DNA from 3 places in the Nonomuraea sp. NPDC051191 genome. Region 3 is predicted to be linked to each of the others. Evidence: predicted binding sites of a transcription regulator. Region 3 holds the regulator's gene; each other region holds the start of a gene.
What was found. The regulator HrcA, encoded in region 3, represses chaperone genes, less so after heat shock. The targets are predictions, from matches to a motif close to TTGGCACTCTCNNNNNGAGAGTGCCAA.
Positions count from the first base shown of each region.

Region 1: groL (chaperonin GroEL) is a predicted target of HrcA. The motif match lies at 3,640-3,666, and genes of this name have one in related genera.
Region 2: ACIA8R_RS16040 (DNA starvation/stationary phase protection protein) is a predicted target of HrcA. The motif match lies at 4,187-4,213, and genes of this name have one in related genera.

Region 1 is NZ_JBITEZ010000004.1:30,502-37,226, reverse strand. It holds gene ACIA8R_RS11860 (HelD family protein) at 1-503, shown strand, start outside; gene ACIA8R_RS11855 (YbhB/YbcL family Raf kinase inhibitor-like protein) at 566-1,096, shown strand; gene ACIA8R_RS11850 (hypothetical protein) at 1,290-1,748, opposite strand; gene groL (chaperonin GroEL) at 1,901-3,529, opposite strand; gene ACIA8R_RS11840 (cold-shock protein) at 3,874-4,074, opposite strand; gene ACIA8R_RS11835 (MoaD/ThiS family protein) at 4,318-4,593, opposite strand; gene thrC (threonine synthase) at 4,619-5,851, opposite strand; SAM riboswitch class I at 5,865-6,005, opposite strand; gene ACIA8R_RS11825 (RNA polymerase sigma factor) at 6,085-6,639, opposite strand; gene ACIA8R_RS11820 (trehalose-6-phosphate synthase) at 6,671-6,725, shown strand, end outside.
Region 2 is NZ_JBITEZ010000005.1:242,743-249,467, forward strand. It holds gene mmuM (homocysteine S-methyltransferase) at 1-734, opposite strand, end outside; gene ACIA8R_RS16030 (VIT domain-containing protein) at 1,140-3,536, opposite strand; gene ACIA8R_RS16035 (helix-turn-helix domain-containing protein) at 3,533-4,177, opposite strand; gene ACIA8R_RS16040 (DNA starvation/stationary phase protection protein) at 4,294-4,761, shown strand; gene ACIA8R_RS16045 (alkaline phosphatase PhoX) at 5,014-6,036, shown strand; gene ACIA8R_RS16050 (TetR/AcrR family transcriptional regulator) at 6,052-6,645, opposite strand.
Region 3 is NZ_JBITEZ010000016.1:206,301-213,025, forward strand. It holds gene ACIA8R_RS40200 (16S rRNA (uracil(1498)-N(3))-methyltransferase) at 1-52, opposite strand, end outside; gene dnaJ (molecular chaperone DnaJ) at 62-1,204, opposite strand; gene hrcA (heat-inducible transcriptional repressor HrcA) at 1,216-2,229, opposite strand; gene ACIA8R_RS40215 (hypothetical protein) at 2,386-3,147, shown strand; gene ACIA8R_RS40220 (DUF3097 domain-containing protein) at 3,165-3,974, shown strand; gene ACIA8R_RS40225 (DUF4870 domain-containing protein) at 3,971-4,573, shown strand; gene hemW (radical SAM family heme chaperone HemW) at 4,566-5,783, opposite strand; gene ACIA8R_RS40235 (styrene monooxygenase/indole monooxygenase family protein) at 5,839-6,408, shown strand; gene ACIA8R_RS40240 (hypothetical protein) at 6,405-6,623, shown strand; gene ACIA8R_RS40245 (glycoside hydrolase family 18 protein) at 6,687-6,725, shown strand, end outside.

The DNA.
Region 1 (6,725 bases), on a different contig from region 3:
AGCACCTCGGCCAGGACGAGGGCGAGGTGACCGAGCTGACGCTCGGCTTCCGCGTGCCGCGCGAGGTGCTCGACTACGCGGCCCGCCTGCTGCCCTCGATCGCCCCGGCACTGGCCGCCCCGCGGTCGCTGCGTCCGGGCGCGGGCTCGCTCACGGTCCGGCAGGGCGGCACGGTCGCCGAGGCCGCCCGGGAGGTGCTGGCCAGGGAGGGCTCGATCGGCGTCATCGTCCCCGACGCGATGGTCGCCGCGGTGTCCGAGGCGCTGTCCGGCCTGCCGCACGCGGTGCTCGACCCCGACTCGGCGCAGGAGCACCGCCTGCTGATCGTGCCCGCCACGCTCGCCAAGGGCCTGGAGTACGACCACGTGATCGTCGTCGAGCCCGCCGACATCGTCGAGGCCGAGCCCCGCGGCCTGGCCCGCCTGTACGTGGTCCTGACCCGAGCGGTCACCTCGCTCACGGTCCTGCACGACAAGCCGCTCCCGGCGCAGCTCGGCGCCTGACGGAGGGCGGGCGCGGCCGCTTCTAGGATGGCCTGAAGGAGCTGTCAACCTAGGAGGATGCCGTGCCCGCACCGCTTCCGCATGAACACCTGCCCTCCGTCCCCGCGCTCGTGGTGGAGAGCGACGACATCCAGGACGGCGAGCGGCTGAACGACCTCCACGTCTTCAACGACTGGGGGATGACCGGCGGGAACGTCTCGCCGCAGCTGCGCTGGTCCGGCGCCCCGGAGGGCACCCGCGGCTACGCCGTCACCTGCCACGACCCCGACGCCCCCACCGGCAGCGGCTTCTGGCACTGGGTGCTGTTCGACCTTCCCGGCGACACCGCCGAGCTCCCCAGGGGCGCGGGCACCGGCCCCGACTTCAAGGGCCTGCCCGCCGGCGCGGTCCACGCCCGCAACGACTACGGCACCAAAGACTACGGCGGCGCCGCTCCCCCGCCCGGCGACCCCCACCGCTACGTCTTCACGGTGCACGCGCTCGGGGTCGACAAGCTGGGCGTCGGCAGCGACGCGAGCCCGGCCGTGGTCGGCTTCAACATCACCGCCAACACGCTGGCCCGCGGTCACGTCATCGCGCACTTCGGCATCTGAGTTCAGCATCTGAGTTCAGCGTCTGAGTTCAGCGTCCGGGTTCAGCGTCTGAGTTCAGCGTCCGAGTTCTGGGCCCGGGTTCGGGGGCCGAGTTCGGCACAACACCGCGGCGAAGGCGCCCCGTTCGCATACGGAGCGCCTTCGCCGTGGTGCCGCGTCGGGTCTCGTACGCCCCCGCGTCACCCAGACGGGTTCAGTCGTCCTGCACGGTGCCGTCCGCGAACGTGATGTCCCCGGGAGCGTCGGTCGAGGTGTCCTCACGCTCGTCCGCCGACATGTCCTCGCCCTCGTCGGAACCCTCGTCGGCGCCCTCGTTCGCCGAGGCGTCCTCGCTCTCGTCCGACACGTCCGCGCCCTCGTTCGCCGACGTGTCCTCGCTCTCGTCCGACACGTCCGCGCGATCGTCGGACGACTCGTCCTCGAAGGCGTCCGACAGGTCCTCACGCTGGTCCGACGACGTCCACCTCGACGGCGAGGCGCAGTAGTCGCGGTCGTACAGCTCCAGGTAGCCCGCGCAGTAGGGTACGTCCACGTACTCCAGCGACTCGTCCAGGTAACCGTGGTCGTCGGCCTCGGCCGGCATGGTCATGGCGGCAGCGGCGGCCAGCATGACGGCGCCGAGCCCGAGAACGCGCGCGGTGCGGGAATTCATGTAACTACTCCTTTTGTGCGGTGAATGTCACTTCGTGTCGTTACTTTCCGTAGTCAATAACTACTAAACGTGACCGCACTGGACACAACAAAAGGCGGCCGGATCCTTGGAGATCCGAACCGCCTTCTGATGCGTCAGCGACCAGGCGAAGCCTAGAAGTCCATGTCGCCGCCGCCGGGCATGCCGGCCGGAGCAGCAGGGGTCTTCTCGGGCTTCTCCGCGATGACGGCCTCGGTGGTCAGGAAGAGCGCCGCGATGGAGGCGGCGTTCTGCAGCGCGGAGCGCGTCACCTTGGCCGGGTCGATGATCCCGGACTCGAACATGTTGACGTACTCGCCGGAAGCGGCGTTGAGGCCCTCGCCCGGGGTCAGGTTGCGCACCTTCTCCACGACGACGCCACCCTCGAGACCGGCGTTGACCGCGATCTGCTTGAGCGGCTCCTCCAGAGCCTTCTTCACGATCGCCGCGCCGGTGGCCTCGTCGCCGTTGAGCTCGAGCTTGTCGAACGCCTTGGCGCCGGCCTGCAGCAGCGCCACGCCACCGCCGGGGACGATGCCCTCCTCGACGGCCGCCTTGGCGTTGCGCACGGCGTCCTCGATGCGGTGCTTGCGCTCCTTGAGCTCGACCTCGGTCGCCGCGCCGGCCTTGATGACCGCCACGCCACCGGCCAGCTTGGCCAGGCGCTCCTGCAGCTTCTCACGGTCGTAGTCGGAGTCGGTGCGCTCGATCTCGGCGCGGATCTCGTTGACCCGGCCGGAGATCGCCTCGGCGTCACCGGCGCCGTCGACGATGGTGGTCTCGTCCTTGGTCACCACGACCTTGCGGGCGCGGCCGAGCAGGTCGAGGGTGGCGGTCTCCAGCTTGAGGCCGACCTCCTCGGCGATGACCTGACCACCGGTCAGGATCGCGATGTCGCCCAGCATGGCCTTGCGGCGGTCGCCGAAGCCCGGGGCCTTGACGGCCACGGAGCGGAACAGGCCGCGGATCTTGTTGACCACCAGGGTCGCCAGAGCCTCGCCGTCGACGTCCTCGGCGATGATCAGCAGCGGCTTGCCGGACTGCACGACCTTGTCGAGCAGCGGCAGCAGGTCCTTGTTGGCCGAGACCTTGCTGTTGACGATCAGGATGTACGGGTCTTCGAGCACGGCCTCCATACGGTCGGAGTCGGTCACGAAGTACATCGACGTCATGCCCTTGTCGAAGCGCATGCCCTCGGTGAGCTCGAGCTCGAGACCGAAGGTGTTGCTCTCCTCGACGGTGATGACGCCTTCCTTGCCGACCTTGTCCATCGCCTCGGCGATGAGCGAGCCGATCTCGGGGTCGGCGGCGGAGATGGAGGCGGTGGAGGCGATCTGCTCCTTGGTCTCCACGTCCTTGGCCAGCTTGGAGAGCTCCTCGCTGACGCGCTCGACGGCGGCCTCGATGCCCTTCTTCAGTGCCATCGGGTTGGCGCCGGCGGCGACGTTGCGCAGACCTTCGCGCACCAGCGCCTGGGCGAGCACGGTGGCCGTGGTGGTGCCGTCGCCGGCGACGTCGTCAGTCTTCTTGGCGACTTCCTTGACCAGCTCGGCGCCGATCTTCTCCCACGGGTCCTCGAGCTCGATCTCCTTGGCGATGGAGACGCCGTCGTTGGTGATCGTGGGAGCGCCCCACTTCTTCTCCAGCACGACGTTGCGCCCCTTGGGACCAAGGGTCACCTTGACGGCGTCGGCGAGCTGGTTCATACCGCGCTCGAGACCGCGCCGGGCGTCCTCGTCAAACGCGATCATCTTGGCTGCCATAAGGCTAGACCTCCCAGATGCAGGGTGGCGTGTGCTGGACCGAGCCGACGCCCGCGACGGCATGGGTCTGCATCTCCGTTCGGCAGACCCCATCGTCTCGATCCGGGTTGTTGGCACTCTGCCATACAGAGTGCCAACGAACTGTTTAGCACTCTACCCTGCCGAGTGCAAGCCACGGGCCCCCTGCCCCAGGTCATCGGGCAGGTCATCGGGCACACCGGTTCGTACGGCGAGCCGCCCCAGGAGGTGCGGCCCGCCGTGCGAAGCCGACGGAGGAAACAGTGGCGGGCTCACGCGGACTGCGCTGCCGCGCGTGCCGCCCGGTTCACACCGGCGACGGTGGGTCAGACCGCGCGGACGGACTCCGCCTGCGGCCCCTTCTGGCCCTGCGTGATCTCGAACTCGACGCGCTGACCCTGTTCGAGAGATCGGTACCCGTCCATCATGATCGCTGAGTAATGGACGAATACATCCTTACCACCGTCTACCGCGATGAAGCCGTAGCCCTTGTCCGCGTTGAACCACTTGACGGTGCCCTGCGCCACTTCCGACTCCTCTTACTGGGCTCGCAGATCTCGCCCATTCCTCCGCGAGACCTGTAATCGCCTGACTTTTGGGAAAATCAGCCATACGATCGCCCTCGACCATACCTGTGGCACGGGGTTTGGCAACAGAGTCAATCGACAAACCGCTAATTTCATCGAAGGCTGAGTCGTTCGAGTTGAATTGGGTTCTAAAACAAGAAGGCGCCCACAAGGGGCGCCTTCAAGAGTCGGGGGGTCCGGCGGTCAGCCGCCCGCGACGGCGGGGATGATGGAGATCTGTGTGCCTTCGGGGGCGGGAGTGTCCAAGCCTTCGACGAAACGGACATCCTCTTCGCCAACGTAAACGTTGACAAAACGACGAATCTTGCCCGATTCATCCAGAATTCTCGCGCCGATCCCCGGGTAGTCGGAGTCGAGCTTGGCGAGAACGTCACGAAGAGTCGCCCCTTCGCCACTCACTTCGGCGTTACCCCCGGTGTAAGTGCGCAGAATGGTGGGAATCCGCACAGAAACGCTCATGGTTTTTGTTGCCTTTCCTGGATTGTCAGACAGTCGCGCGGAACGCGTCGAGAGAGGGCCGGATCACGGCGGTGGGCCGCGCGTCGTCGCTGATCGCGTCGAGCGTCTTGAGGCCGTCGCCGGTGTTCAGGACCACGGTCTCGGCCTCGGGGTCGAGCCTGCCCGTCTCGACGAGCTTCTTCAGCACGCCCACCGTGACGCCGCCCGCGGTCTCGGCGAAGATGCCCTCGGTGGAGGCCAGGAGCTTGATCGCGGCGACGATCTCCGGGTCGGTGACGTCCTCGACACCCCCGCCGGTACGCCGGGCGATGTCCAGCACGTACGGCCCGTCGGCGGGGTTGCCGATGGCCAGCGACTTGGCGATCGTGTCCGGCTTGACCGGCTGGACCACGTCGTGCCCCGCCTTGTACGCCGTCGAGACCGGCGAGCACCCGGCCGCCTGCGCCCCGAACACCTTGTACGGCGTGTCCTCGACCAGCCCGAGCGCGATCAGCTCCTTGAACCCCTTGTCGATCTTCGTGAGCTGGGAGCCCGAGGCGATGGGGATGACGATCTGCTCCGGCAGCCGCCAGCCGAGCTGCTCGGCGATCTCGTACGCGAGCGTCTTGGACCCCTCGGCGTAGTACGGCCGCAGGTTGACGTTGACGAACCCCCACCTCTCGCCCAGCGGGTCACCGATCAGCTCGGAACAGAACCGGTTGACCTCGTCGTAGGTGCCCTCGATCCCGACCAGCCGGCCGCCGAACACCCGGGCCATGGCGATCTTGGCCGCTTCGAGGTCGGCCGGGATGAACACGCACGCGTCGAGGCCGGCCCGCGCGGCGGCGGCGGTGACCGCGCCGGCGAGGTTGCCCGTGGAGGAGCAGGAGAGCGTGTGGAACCCGAAGTTCCTGGCCGCCTCGACGGCGATGGCGACCACGCGATCCTTGAAGGAGTGGGTGGGGTTGCCCGAGTCGTCCTTCACGAACAGGGACCGGAGGCCGAGCGCCTTGCCGAGGTTGCCGGCCTTGACCAGCTTCGTCCAGCCCGGGTTCATGTTGGGCTTGCTCGCCACGTCGGCGGGGACCGGAAGCAGGGAACGGTAGCGCCAGATGTTGGCGGGGCCGGACTCGATGTCCGCGCGGGTCACCTGGCCGAAGGAGTAGGCCGCTTCGAGCGGCCCGAAACACTCCAGGCAGGCGAAGCTGGGGCCCAGGGGGTAGCGCGTGCCGCACTCGCGGCAGGACAGAGCGACGGCAGGACCAAAGTCGAGCGACATGAAGCGAGGCCTTCCCTCATCTTCGCCCGCGGCCACCTTGACCGCGAACCGGAATTGGCACCTTGTCCCGGTCGGCCTCGCCAGGTCGCGAGTACAAGCCGGGAGGGTTGCCGGGGCTTCGCAGGGCCGGTCCCTCCACCCCTCTGGATGAGCAATATTCAGTTGTCGAAAGGGACTCTACCTTCTCAAGTGGCCGAAACGGCCACCCATCTCAGAAGGTGAGAAAGCTTGTCTCACCGATAGTCCTCCCCGAGGACTCCCTGCACGTACTTGCGGGCCTGGTGGATGCGGGACTTGGCGGTACCGAGCGGGATGTTGAGCTGCTCGGCCACCTCGTTGTAGTCGAGCTGGACGATGTCGCGCAGCACCAGCGCCTGGGCCAGGTCGGGCTTGTCGGCCTCCAGCGCCTCCATCGCGTCGAGCAGGTCGAGCCGCGAGCCGGCGATCACGCTGACCCGCCGCGCGTCCGGCTTCTGCATCGGCAGCTCCTCCGACGTCTGCTCGGCGGCCCTGCGCTTCAGCGACCGGTACGTGGTGCGCGCGCAGTTGGCGGTCACGATGTGCAGCCAGGTGCTGAACCTGGCCCGCCCCTCGAACCGCCCGATGTTGCGCGCCACGGCCAGCAGTGTGTCCTGCGAGGCTTCTTCCGCGTCCTGGTGATAGGGCAGGATCCGGGCGCAGTGGCGCATCACGTCAGGCTCGATCCTGGCCAGGAGCTCGCCGAGCGCGCGATGGTCTCCGGCCGCGGCCGAGCGGGCGAGTTCCTCGGTTAGCTCATCTAGCGCCATAGCTGGGATCCTATGGGCGAAGGGAGCCCAAATGAACAGCGTTCTCGTGGCGTCCAACCGCGGGCCGGTCTCCTTCACCGTCGACG
Region 2 (6,725 bases), on a different contig from region 3:
CAGCGGCGCCGCCCGGCGTCCCACGTCTCGCCGGAGTTGGGGTAGACCACGACGGGCAGGCCGCCGGACAGGCGGGCGACCAGGCCGGGGATGTGCCGCGGCGCCGTGCAGTTGACGCCCACCGCCACCACCTGCGGGTTGCCCGAGAACAGCGCGGCGGCCCGGTCGATCGGGGTGCCGTCGTTGATGTGCTCGGCGTCGCGGCAGGAGAAGCTCACCCACGCCTTGACCTCCGGCGTGGCGGCCAGCAGCCTGGCCAGCGCGCGCGCCTCGGCGTAGGACGGGATGGTCTCGCAGGCCAGCAGGTCGGCGCCGGCGGCGGCCAGGATCTCCCAGCGCGGACGGTGCCAGGCCAGCAGGCCGTCCTCGTCGAGGTCGTAGTCGCCGGTGTACTCGGCGCCGTTGGCCAGGTAGGCGCCGTAGGGGCCGACCGAGGCCGCCACCAGGCCGTGACCGGCCTCGTCGCGGGCCTGCCCGGCCAGCTCGACCGACAGCCTGATCAGCCGCTCGGCCTCGGACCGGTCGAGCCCCCGCCGCTGGAAGCCGGGGATGGTGGCCTGGTAGCTCGCCGTGGTCGCCACGTCGGCGCCCGCCGCGTAGTAGTCGGCGTGCACCCGCCTGATCAGCTCGGGCTGCTCCAGCAGCAGGCGCGCCGACCAGAGCTCGTCGCGCAGATCCGCGCCGAGCGACTCCAGATGCGTGGACAGGCCGCCGTCCAGGACGAGTGTGCTCACCCGTCCAGAATAGGAGGCCGCGGGCGATGATGGCGCACGAGAATGGCACGCCTTTTCCTGGGGGCGTCCGAATATCGCGGCGAAGATATCGCGCAGCGTGAAATTCATAATGCTCGCGCGAGGATTCGGGTGGCGTCCGCGTCACGGGAGGCCGGTCGGCGGGCGGGAGTGCGCTGCGGCGCATTGCGCGGAGATCGCGCGTTATCGGGCTGATTGTTCGTCGAAATCGGCAAAGACTGTTGGATTCCCGGGTTCGGGGCGAACGGCGGCTTTGAAAGGGATGCCGTGCGGCATGGCCGGTCGCCTTCTCGTGATTCTCCAGGAGTGTTCCCGGGGTGCTGTTCCACCGCCCGCCCGGCGTCACGCGTGGCAGCGCCGCGTGATTCCGCAGCGCTGCCACAGGTGTCAGCGGCGTTTCCAGAAGGGGCCGCGGCGCGTTCCTGAGCCGGGGTCCCCCGGAAGGGCGGGACCGGCGGCGTCGTCGGCGGACCCTGGGGCACCGCCGGTGAGGCCGGTGAGGAGGTCGACGGCGTGGTCGTGCAGGGCCCGGAGGTCCGTGCCCGGACGCTCGGCCGCCTCCAGGTCGCGGGCCAGCGCCGTCAGAGCCTCGTTCCCGCCCAGGTACGCCGCCAGCGCCGCCAGTCGGGAGCCCAGGTCGGCCAGGTACAGCGCGTCCGGTACGCGCATCGCCGTGAGCCGGTCCAGTTCGGCCTTCAGCTGCGGCCTGACCGACTCCAGCCGGTGCGCCGGACGCGGTGACACCGGAGGCGCGAACTTCGGCGAGCCCCCGAACCCCGACCCACCGGAACCCGGCGCGGGCGGCGGCGGACCGGCGGGGCCGCCGGCCGAGGGCGGCGCCGGGAAGGGGGCCTCAGCCGAGGAGGCGGCGGGCCCGCCGCCGGCCGGCGGGGCGAAGCCCTGAGGCATCATGCGGGGAGCGCTGGCCGGACGGGCCATCGTCATGGCCTGCGCCACGAACCCTCCGCCCATGGACGGGTTCGGCGGCAGCTCCCACCCGCTCGGCGGCTCGACCGGCTGGATGACCCGATGCTCGGGCCCGCCCTCCGCGACCTGCCGGGTGTCGATCGCCACGTACGCCGTGAACCTGCACAGCACGCCGTTCTCCAGCGAGACCCCCACGATCCGCGACTCCAGACCGTGCTCGCCCATGGCGTACCGGTCCTCCAGCTCGCGCAGGTGGGCGCGGGCCCAGACGGCACGGAGGGCGGGACCGTCCGTGGTCACCCCCGTGACCCGCTCCTCCCACGGCCCCGCGGCCGACGTCCCGCGTACGGTGACGGCCTCGGCGCCCTCGCGGCACCGCCCGTACACCCGGAGCGGCACGCCCGGGAAGATCGAGCCGAGATGGGTGACGGTGTCCGGGTCGGTCTCCAGCCCCTTCAGGGACAGGTCCGTCACCAGCGGCGCGCCGATCCTGCGGTGGATCTGCTCCATCGCCGCGTCGAGCCGGTCCTCGGACTCCACCAGCTCGCACCGGCCCGCGCCCAGCCCGGCGAGCCTGCCGAGGAACCCGGCGTTCACCGCCCGGTCGATCCCGACCGTGTGCACCCGCATCGCCGACAGCGCGCCGCCGGTCTGCTCCAGGATCTGGTCCTCGTTGCCCACCTGGCCGTCGGTGACCAGCACCAGCACCCGCTCCCTGTCGCCGGGCGCGCCGAGCAGCGCGATGGCGCGGCGCAGCGGTTCGAGCAGTTCGGTGCCGCCGCGCGCGTCGACCCGCGCGAGGTGCTCGACCGCCCGGTACCGGTTGCGGTCGGACGCCTCCACCAGCCCCTCGAACGCCGCCTCGACCACCGAGTCGAACGTCAGCACGTCGAAGCGGTCGTGCGCGGTCAGCGTGTCGACGATGCGCGCCGCCGCCCGCCGCGCCGCGACCATCTTCCAGCCGCCCATGCTGCCCGAACGGTCGAGCAGCAGCACCACGTCCCGCGGCGCGCGGGCGGCCTGGAGCGCGGGCGGGACGACGGTGAGCGCGAACGTCCCCCGGCCGTCGAACTGCAGCGACGTGGACGCCTCGAACGACAGGCGCAGCACGAAGTCGCGGTCGAGCCGCTCGCCCGGACGCAGCCGTACGGTGTGGTTCTCCTCCTCGACCACGTGCAGGCTGGAGGCCAGCTCCCGCAGGTCGAGGCCGGAGGCGTCGACGCGGGCGGTGAGCGAGAGGCGCACCGGGCTGGGGAAGCCGGGCAGCAGCACCGGCGGCGTGATCCTGGACGCGTCGGGCACGGCGTCGGTGTCCGGCGCGACCCCGGCCCCCGCCGGGTCGCCGTCGAGCGGGGTGCCCGGGACGTACCGCGGGGCCACGACGAGCGGGAAGCGGAACGTCGCCGCGCCGTCCTCGTAGGGGAGGGGCTGGCTCATGCTCAGCCTGACCGAGACGCGTTCGCCGGGCAGGATGTTGCCCACCCTGATCGTGAACACGTCGGGCCGGTCCTCCTCGGCGATGGCCGCCCGCCTGCCCTCGCGCAACGCCTGGTCGTAGTCGGCCCTGGCCTGGCCGCGCTCCTTCAGCACGCCCTCCACGACCCGGTCGTCGGCCTCCATCCTGAACCCCGTCACCGCCGCCCGGTCGGGCAGCGGGAAGACGTAGGTCGCCTCCAGCGTGACGTCGAACGGGTTGTGGAACCCCTGCTCGACCTCGACCCCGGCGATGAGCCCGGCGATGTCGGCGTGGACGTCCACGCTCTCCAGCGGCAGGTTGCCGCGCTCGGTCAGCAGCGCGCCGAACCCGGCGTCCGGCACCGGCAGGCACCGTGCGGGCTCCAGCGAAGTGATCTTCACAGCAGTCTCCTCTCTACGAGCACCGCGAGCAGCGGTCCCGCCGCCGCCAGCACCGCCTGGACGTCCTCCTCGGACGGAGGCCGCCCACCGTCCCACACGACCCGCACGCCGTCGCCGAGCGCGATCCCCGAGACCGCGCCTCCGGCGGCGTGCCCGCCCGTGTCCCCGGCCGCCGGTCGCGGCGCGGCTTCGGGGCCCCCCGGTTCTTGGACGGCGGCCGGGGCGGGACGGCTCGGCCGGTCGGCCCAGAACCGCCCCCGTCCCGCGTCGCCGCCGCCGTCCGGGCCGCCCGGTGGGGGACGCCGGACCGCCGGGCCCGGGGGCGGCGCGTCGGTCAGGCCGGCGGCCGTCGCCAGCGTCGTGTTCGTCGCCCCGGCCAGGGCCGTCTGGATCTCCGCGATCGAGTGCCCCGCGGCCTGCATGCGCTTGACGGCCACCAGTTGCAGCAGGTGCCGCCGGCCGTAGCGGGCGATCCTGCCGCGCCGGGTCAGGGGCGGGTCCACGAGGCCGATGGTGGTGTACCACCTGATCAGGCGCTCCCCGGGCACATCGCGGACCCGGCCGTTGACCGGCTGCGCGCCGGCGCGCAGCGCGTGCGCCGCGTGCTCGGCCAGCTCGCCGATGGTCCAGGTGTCGCTCATACCTCCACAATGACACTGTCACTATTGCACTGTCAATGACGGAAAGATCGGAAGAATCGAGCCCCGAATGACGTTGTAAAAGGGGAAAAGCACTACTGAAGGGGAGGAAATACGACATGGCTACGATCACCGGTCCGCTCTCGGGTGACGCCAAGAACACTGTCGCCGAGGCCCTGCAGGGCGCCCTCGTCGATCTGATCGATCTGTCGCTGATCGCCAAGCAGGCGCACTGGAACCTCGTCGGCCCCCATTTCCGCCCGATTCACCTCCAGCTTGACGAGCTGACCGACCTGGCCCGTACCCATATGGACACCATCGCCGAACGCGCCGTCGCCCTTGGCGTGAACCCTGACGGACGATCGGCGACCGTCGCCAAGTCCACCCAGCTCCAGCAGCCCGAGCGCGGCTGGCTGGAGGACGGCAAGGTCGTGGCGACCGTCACCGACATCCTCGACGGCATCAGCAAGCGCATGTACGAGCGCATCCGCGCCACCGACGAGGCCGACCCCGTCAGCCAGGACCTGCTCATCGCCGTGACGCAGGACATCGACAAGCAGCACTGGATGTTCCAGGCCCAGCGCTGACCGCAGGCCGACCGCGCGACCGAAGGCCCGGGCACGAGCCCGGGCCTTCGCGCGTCCGGGCTTTTGTGCGTTCGGGTGGGGAAGTGGGCGATCTTCCGCGCAGTGGGTACGGACTGTCACGCATCGTCCAGGGACCGCCGACGATCTCCCGCCGCGACGGAGCGCGGGGTTTGCGCAGAGTTTGATGTCGCGAGTCCTTGCCATTCATGTCGATGCGGTCGACTAGCGTGGCACCTAGAGGGAGGCCCCACGATGTCCCACAAGACTCTCCTCCGCACGGGCCCGCTCTTGCAGGGCGGCATCAGCCCGTACGGGCCGCTCACGCCGGCGTCCGCCGACGGGCTCGCGCTGCCGCCGGGCTTCACCGGCCGGGTCGTGGCCCGCTCCGGTGACAAGGTGGCCGGGCTCACCTGGCACGCGGCGCCCGACGGCGGCGCCTGTTTCCCCGACGGCGCCGGCTGGATCTACGTGTCCAATTCCGAGCTGCCCCTGCTCGGCGGCGCCTCCGCGGTGCGCTTCCAGGCCGACGGCACGGTCGCCGACGCCTACCGCATCCTGTCCGGCACCGACCTCAACTGCGCGGGCGGCGCCACGCCGTGGCACACCTGGCTGTCGTGCGAGCTCGGCGACCGCGGCCGCGTCTTCGAGTGCGACCCTTACGGCGCCCGCGCCGCCCGTCCCCGCCTGGCCATGGGCCGCTTCAGGCACGAGGCCGCCGCCTGCGACCCCGAGCGGCGCGTCGTCTACATGACCGAGGACGAGCAGGACGGCTGCTTCTACCGGTTCCGGCCCGGCGACTGGGGCGACCTGACCGAGGGCACGCTGGAGGTGCTGTGCGCGTCGGGCGGATGGCGGCCGGTGCCGTCCCCGGCCGCGCTGCTCACCGCGGCCCGCCACCAGGTCGAGGACGCCCGCCACTTCGACGGCGGCGACGGCTGCCACTACGCGGGCGGCGTCTGCTACTTCACCACCAAGGGCGACACCGGCCTGTGGGCCTACGACGCGCAGACCTCCACGCTCGACCGGCTGTGCGAGGGCGTGCGCGCGATCACGGCCGCGCCCTCGGGCGACCTCTACGTGGCCAGGGAGACGACGGAGATCGACGTCATCGCCCCCGACCGGGCCGTCACGCCGTTCCTGCGGCTCACCGGGCACGACGGGGCCGAGCTCACCGGGCTGGCGTTCTCGCCGAGGGGCGACCGGCTCTACTTCTCGGCCAGGCGCGGCCGCACCGAGGGCCACACCTTCGAGGTCGGCGGCCCCTTCCGCCCCTGACCGGACGTCCGCGGCTCAGGCCAGGTAGCGGACCAGCATCAGCTTCAGCTCGGCCACGAGCTCCGCGCCGTGCTCCGGCGTCGCCGGCCCCAGCATGGGCAGCACCGCCTTCACCATGGCCAGCGCCATCGTGGCGTTGAGCCGCGCCCGCTCCTGCGGCAGCTCGGGCGAACGCCGCCGCAGCAGCGCGGCGATCCGCTCGGCCAGCGCCGCGTGCATGCGCTGCGAGGCCGCCGCGAGCCGGTCGCCGGTGGCCGTCCCGTACAGCAGCGACCAGTACGCCGGCGACTCGGCCTTGAACGCCACGCTCTCGTCCACGAGCTGCCCCACCAGGGCCTCCAGCGGGACGTCCGGGGTGACCCCCGCCAGCCGGGCCGCCCAGAACTCCTCCCGGTCGTCGGTGTACCGGGACACCAGGCCGTCCAGGATCTCCTCCTTGTTCCGGAAGAACTGGTACAGCGACCCGGGGGAGAGCCCGGCCCGCGCGGCGACCTGGTTCGTCGTCAGGTCCGGATAGCCGATCTCGGCGATCACCGACTCCGCGGCGTCGAGGATCTCGGCCATCCGCTTCAGGCCGCGCGCCTGCCTGCGGACCGTGCGTTCAGGCATGGGCCACTCCGTTGACAAATGCGAGCATTTACTTGTATTTCTGGGTTCGACAGCGAAACACGAGCAGTTTACCGAGTTTC
Region 3 (6,725 bases):
GCGTCAGCTCGGAGCCGTTGAGGTCCTCGGCGAGGAACACGGGGACGGTCACGGGTGATCGTCACCTGCCGTTGAAGGCGTCACGCAGGCGGGAGAAAAAACCCTGCTGCCCCGGGGCGAACTTCCCCGGCGGCCGCTCCTCGCCGCGCAGCCTGGACAGCTCGCGCAGCAGGTCCTCCTGCGGCTGGTCGAGCCGCATCGGGGTCTCGACGTTGACGTGGATGAGCAGGTCGCCCCTGCCGGACTCGTTGAGCCGCTGCACGCCGCGCCCGTACATGGTGATGACCTGGCCGGACTGGGTGCCGGGGCGCACGTCGATCTCCTCGGAGCCGTCGAGCGTCTCCACGGCGAGGATCGTGCCGAGCGCGGCGGCCGTCATCGGGATCTGGACCGTGCAGTGGAGGTCGTCGCCGCGCCGCTCGAAGATCTCGTGGGGGCGCTCGACGATCTCCAGGAAGAGGTCTCCGGGCGGGCCACCGCCGGGGCCGACCTCGCCCTCGCCGGCGAGCTGGATGTGGGTGCCGTCCTCGACGCCCGCGGGGATGCGGACCTTGATCGTGCGGCGGGTGCGCACCCGGCCGTCGCCCGAGCACTCCTGGCAGGGGTGGCGGATGATGCTGCCGAAACCGCCGCACTGGGGGCACGGCCGCGAGGTCATGACCTGGCCCAGGAACGAGCGGGTGACCTGGGAGATCTCGCCGCGCCCGTTGCACATGTCACAGGCGTCGGGGTGGGTTCCGGGGGCGGCGCCGGCGCCGTGGCACACCTCGCACAGCACGGCGGTGTCCACGACCAGCTCGCGGGTGGTGCCGAACGCGGTCTCGCGCAGGTCGAGCTCGACCCGGATGGTGGCGTTGCGGCCCCTCCTGGCGCGCGAGCGCGGCCCGCGGGTGCCGCCGGCGGTGCCGAAGAAGGCGTCCATGATGTCGCTGAAGGGGAAACCCGCCCCGAAGCCGCCGGCGCCCGCGCCCGCACCCGCGCCGCCGCCGAAGGGGTCGCCGCCCAGGTCGTACATCTGGCGCTTGTTCGGGTCGGACAGCACCTCGTAGGCCTGCGTGATCTCCTTGAACCGCTCCTGGGTCTCAGGGTCGGGGTTCACGTCGGGGTGCAGCTCGCGGGCGAGGCGGCGGTATGCCTTCTTGATCTCGTCCTGACTGGCGTCACGGCGCACCCCGAGGGTGGCGTAGTAGTCGCTGTTTGCCACTTATCGACCTCTTAAGATGCAGCCAGGATCTGGCTGACGTAGCGTGCCACCGCGCGTACGGCGCCCATCGTCACGGGGTAGTCCATCCTCGTGGGACCCAGCACGCCGAGCCGGGCCAGTTGGTTGTCGCCAGAACCGTATCCGGTTGCGACGATGGACGTGCCGCGAAGGTAGGGGTTTTCCGAGCCGATGCGCACGGTGAGCGCGGACGGGGTGTCTGTGGATGTCTCGCCGAGCAACCGCATGAGCACGACCTGCTCCTCCAGCGCCTCCAGCACGTCGCGCAGGCCGGTGGCGAAGTCGGCGCCCGCGAGATTGGCCGCGCCGGCGAACACGATCTTCTCGTCGTGGCGTTCGACGAGGGTTTCGAGCAGCACCGACAGGATCGTGGCCACGGCGGGCCGGTCCTCGGCGGGGAGCCGCTCGGGCAGGTCGGCGACCAGCTCGGGGACGTTGCTCAGCCCGCAGCCGTCGAGGCAGGAGTTGAGCACCGCGCGCAGGTGGGCGATGCGGTCGTCCTCCACCACCTCGGGCAGCTCGATCACGCGCTGCTCCACGCGCCCGGTGTTGGTGATCAGCACGAGCATGACCCGCCGGTCGTTGAGCGGGACCAGCTCGACGTGCCTGACCGTGGAACGGGTCAGCGTCGGGTACTGCACGACCGCGACCTGCCTGGTGAGCTGCGCGAGCAGCCGCACGGTGCGGAAGACCACGTCGTCGAGGTCGACCGCGCCGGCGAGGAAGGTCTCGATCGCCCGCCGCTCGGCCCCCGACAGGGGTTTGACCTGCGACAGCCGGTCGACGAACAGGCGGTAGCCCTTGTCCGTCGGCACGCGGCCCGCGCTGGTGTGCGGCTGGGTGATGTAGCCGTCCTCCTCCAGAGCGGCCATGTCGTTCCTGACCGTTGCCGGGGAGACCTTCAGGTTGTGGCGCTCGGCCAGCGCCTTTGAGCCCACCGGTTCGTTGGTGGACACGTAGTCTTCGACAATGGCGCGGAGCACCGCCAGCTTCCGATCGTCGAGCACGTGCTCACCTCCTGCCTGTGCCTTACAGGGAAACGACAGGTCTAGCACTCCGTGTTCCCGAGTGCCAAGTGTACGGCTCTCGCCCACAAGGTGCGATAACACCGGGTCCCATCCTGTTGCTAGCGACTTACAAGCGACAGGCCTCACACTTGCCGCATGACCGACAATTCCCAGCCCCCGCAGTACGGACCGCCCCAGGGGCAGGGTCCCTACTACGGTCAGCAGCCCCAGTACGCCCAGCCCCAGCCCCCGCAGTACGGCCAGCCCCCTTACCAGCAGCAGCAGCCCCAGTTCGGCCCCCCGCCCCAGTACGGCCAGTACAACCAGTACGGCCAGCAGCCCCAGTTCCCGGCCAGGATCGACGGCAAGGCGATCAAGCCACGCCTGTGGTGGATCGCGGTCGTGTGGGCCGTGGCCGTGGTGCTGGGCGTCGTCGGCGTGGTCGTGTTCGCCGGCGGCGTGCTGAGCAGCGTGACCGACATGGCCCCGACGACCACGTTCGCGTCGGGCGAAAGCGTGAAGGTGGCGATCGACCCCGCCCAGCGCCCGGCCGTGTACATCGCCACCGACACGCGGGTCAACTACCAGTGCGAGATCTCCGGCGGCCCGGCCCAGGCCAGGCTCGTCAAGGTCTCCGGCACCCAGACGCTCACCGCCGGCGGGAAGACCTGGCAGGAGATCCTCGCCGTCAACGCCCCCGCCAAGGGCGACTACCAGCTGACCTGCGCCACGCAGGAGGAGTCGTCGGCCCGCTTCGGCGTGGGCCGTGACGTGCTCTCGGCCGCGGGCGGCGTGTTCGGCGGCGTGGCCGCGCTGTTCCTGATCCCCGGCGCCGGCCTGCTCATCGGCATCATCGGCACGATCGTCATCCTCGTACGGCGCAGCGGCGCGCGTAAGCGCCTTGCGGTCAGCGGGTGATTTGCTACGGTCCCCGTGTGTACGAGGGTGATGTGCTGGCGGGCAATTGGCGGCGGCCGGGCAAGGGCAAGATCCCGAAGGTGCCGGCCGAACTCGACCTGGTCGTGGAGGACGCCGACAGCGGCTTCTGCGGCGCCGTGGTGGCCTGCGACAAGGAGGCCGTCACCCTTGAGGACCGGTTCGGCAAGCGCCGCCTGTTCCCGCTGGCGCCGGCCGCCTTCCTCCTGGAGGGCAGGCCCGTGACGCTGGTGCGCCCGGTGGCCGCGGCCCCGGCCGGGCCCAGGCGCAGCGCGTCCGGGTCCATCGCCGTGGAGGGGCTGCGGGCCCGGGTCGCCAAGGAGAGCCGGATCTACGTCGAGGGCGTGCACGACGCCGCGCTCGTGGAGAAGATCTGGGGCCACGACCTGCGCGTCGAAGGGGTCGTGGTGGAGTACCTGGAGGGCGTGGACGACCTGCCCGCCATCGTGGCCGAGTTCGCCCCCGAGCCGGGCCGCAGGCTGGGCGTGCTGGTCGACCACCTGGTGCCGGGGTCGAAGGAGAGCCGGATCGCGGCCCGGGTCACCTCGCCGCACGTGCTCGTCGTGGGCCATCCGTTCATCGACATCTGGCAGGCGGTCAAGCCGTCCGTGTTGCGCATCCCCGGCTGGCCCGACGTGCCGCGCGGGGTGCCGTGGAAGGAGGGCGTGCTCGCCGCGCTGGGCTGGCGCATGGAGCCAGCGGACGCCTGGCGGCGCATTCTGGGCGCCGTCTCGTCCTTCGCCGACCTGGAGCCGGAGCTGCTCGGCCGGGTCGAGGAACTGATCGACTTCGTTACGGAGGCATCATGACCCAGGATCCGCCGCCCGCCGACGACTCCCCGGACGTCCCGCCCTCGGACGTACCCCGCGACCAGGGCCCCCGGCTCGGCTACGGCCAGCAGCCGGGCTCCCAGCCCGACTACGGGCGGCAGCCGCCCGGCCAGAGCGGCCCGCAGCCCGGCCCCATGCCGACGCCGCCCCGCTACGTGCCCCCGCCGCCCGGCTACGGCCAGCCCCCCGGCTACGGCGCCCAGCAGGGCTACGGCCGGCCCGCCGGGCCGTACGTGCCCGGCCGGTTCGGCCCGCGCCGCGGCAGCGACGACACCACGATGGCCATGCTCGCCCACCTGCTGGGCCTGCTGGTCTCGTGGGTCGGCCCGCTGATCATCTACCTGATGAAGAAGGACGAGTCCCCCTACGTCAGGGACCAGGCGGCCGAGGCGCTGAACTTCCAGATCACGATGTTCATCGGCTATCTGATCGCGGGCGTGCTGACGGTCGTGCTGGTCGGCCTGCTGCTGTTCCCGATCGTGTGGATCGTGTCGCTGATCTTCCACATCCAGGCGGCCGTCGCCACCAACCGGGGCGAGAACTACCGCTACCCGTTCGCCATCCGCCTCATCACATGAGCTCGGTGATCAGGGCGTCGGCCAGCAGCCTCCCCTTGAGGGTGAGCACCATCCGGCCCGCCCTGAACGGCTCGGGCTCCAGCAGCCCGCGCGCCAGCGCGCTCGCCACGGACGTGCGCGCCCCGGGGGCCACCTCGGCGAGCGGATAGCCCGAGATCAGCCGCAACTCCAGCATCAGGCGCTCGGCGGCCCGGTCGGCGTCGGTGAGCACCTCGCGCGCGTGCGCGGGCGAGGTGCCCGCTGCCAAACGCTGGGCGTAGGCGGCCGGGTGCTTGACGTTCCACCAGCGGGTGCCCCCGACGTGGCTGTGGGCGCCGGGGCCGGCGGCCCACCAGTCGCCGCCGGTCCAGTAGAGCAGGTTGTGCCGGCAGCGGGCCTGCTCGGAGGTCGCCCAGTTGGACACCTCGTACCAGCTGAACCCGGCCTCGGCCAGCATCTCGTCGGCGATCAGGTAGCGGTCGGCGGCCACGTCGTCGTCGGGCATCGGCAGCTCGCCGCGCCGGATCCTGGCCGCCAGCCTGGTGCCCTCCTCCACGATCAGCGAGTACGCCGACACGTGGTCGGGCCCGGCCTCGATCGCGGCGGCCAGCGAGGCCCGCCAGTCGTCGTCGGACTCCCCCGGCGTGCTGTAGATCAGGTCGAGGTTGACGTGCTCGAACCCGGCCTCCCGCGCCTCCCGCACGGCCCGCGCCGGGCGGCCCGGCGTGTGGGTGCGGTCGAGCACCTGGAGCACGTGCTCGCGGGCGCTCTGCATGCCGAAGCTCACCCGGTTGAAGCCGCCCTGACGCAGCTTGTCGAGGTAGGCGGGGTCGACGGACTCGGGGTTGGCCTCGGTGGTGACCTCCGCCCCCGGCCGCAGCCCGAACTCCGCGTCGATCGCGGCCAGGACGCGCGCCAGGTCCTCCGGAGGCAGCAGCGTGGGCGTGCCGCCGCCGAAGAACACCGTCTCCACCGGCAGCTCGGCGTCGCCCAGCACGCGGCGGGCCAGACGCACCTCCGCCACGACCGTGTCGGCGTAGTCGCGATGGGAGGCGCCCGGCCCTAGCTCGGAGGCCGTGTAGGTGTTGAAATCGCAGTAGCCGCAGCGGGTCACGCAGAAGGGCACGTGCACGTAGAAGCCGAACGGGCGCTCGCCGAGTCCGCGCAGCGCGCTGTCGGGCAGCTCGCCGGAGGCGGGCGCCGGGTCGCCGTCGGGCAGGGTGGATGGCACGTCATCCAGTGTGCCTGCTCACGGGGGTGCTCCGAGCCATCGAAGGAGGCGGCACGTGACGGGCGTCGGAATCGTGGGCGCCGGGATCTCCGGGCTGACGCTGGCGCTGCGGCTGCAACAGCTCGGCGTCCCGACCACGCTCTACAGCGAGGGCGACGCGGAGGACCTGGGACGCGGGCGGCTGCCGAACACCGTGGGCAGGATGGCCCGCGAGCGGGAGCTGGGCAGCCTGCACTTCCTCGACCCGGGCTGCCTGCTGACCGCCGGCAGGCTCTCGATCAAGGGGGATCCCCTCCCGCCGGACGCGGGCCAGGTCGACCGCTGGTCGCGCGGGCACGAGCTGATGGTGGTGGCCACCGGGAGGCGTTCGGTGCGCGCGTTGTTCCCGCGCGATCCGGCGCGGTCCCCGTACCTGGCGCCGCAGCGGGTCCTGGCGGCCGGGCTGTTCCGCGGGTTCGATCCGGGCCCGGCCTTCGGGTTCAACATCTCGCCCGGCTGCGGCGAGATCCTGAGCATGGCGATGATGACGCGGGCCGGTGTGCGCGGCGGCGTGCTGGTCGAGGCGATCCCGGGCGGTCCGCTCGAAGTGCTGGCCCGTACGACGCGGCGTTCGCGCGGGAGGTGACCCGGCGCATGTGGGTGGCGGCCGGGCCGGTCACCGCGTGGACGAACGCCTTCCTGCGGCCTCCGGCGGAGCACGTCCTCGCGCTGCTCAGGGCCGCCTCGACCAGGCAGGACGTGGCCGAGCTGGTGCTGTCGCTGTTCGGCGACCCGGCCCGCGCGTGGGAGCTGCTGTCGAGCGCCGAGGAGGTCGCGCTCGTCGTTGACGGCGAGGGGTGACGGTTCTACGATCGCGTCAACTTATAGGAAAGTTTCCTATAAGTTGACCCCCCAGGAGCGCCCGTGAAGAAGATCGTCCTCGCACTCTCGCTCTTACTCGGG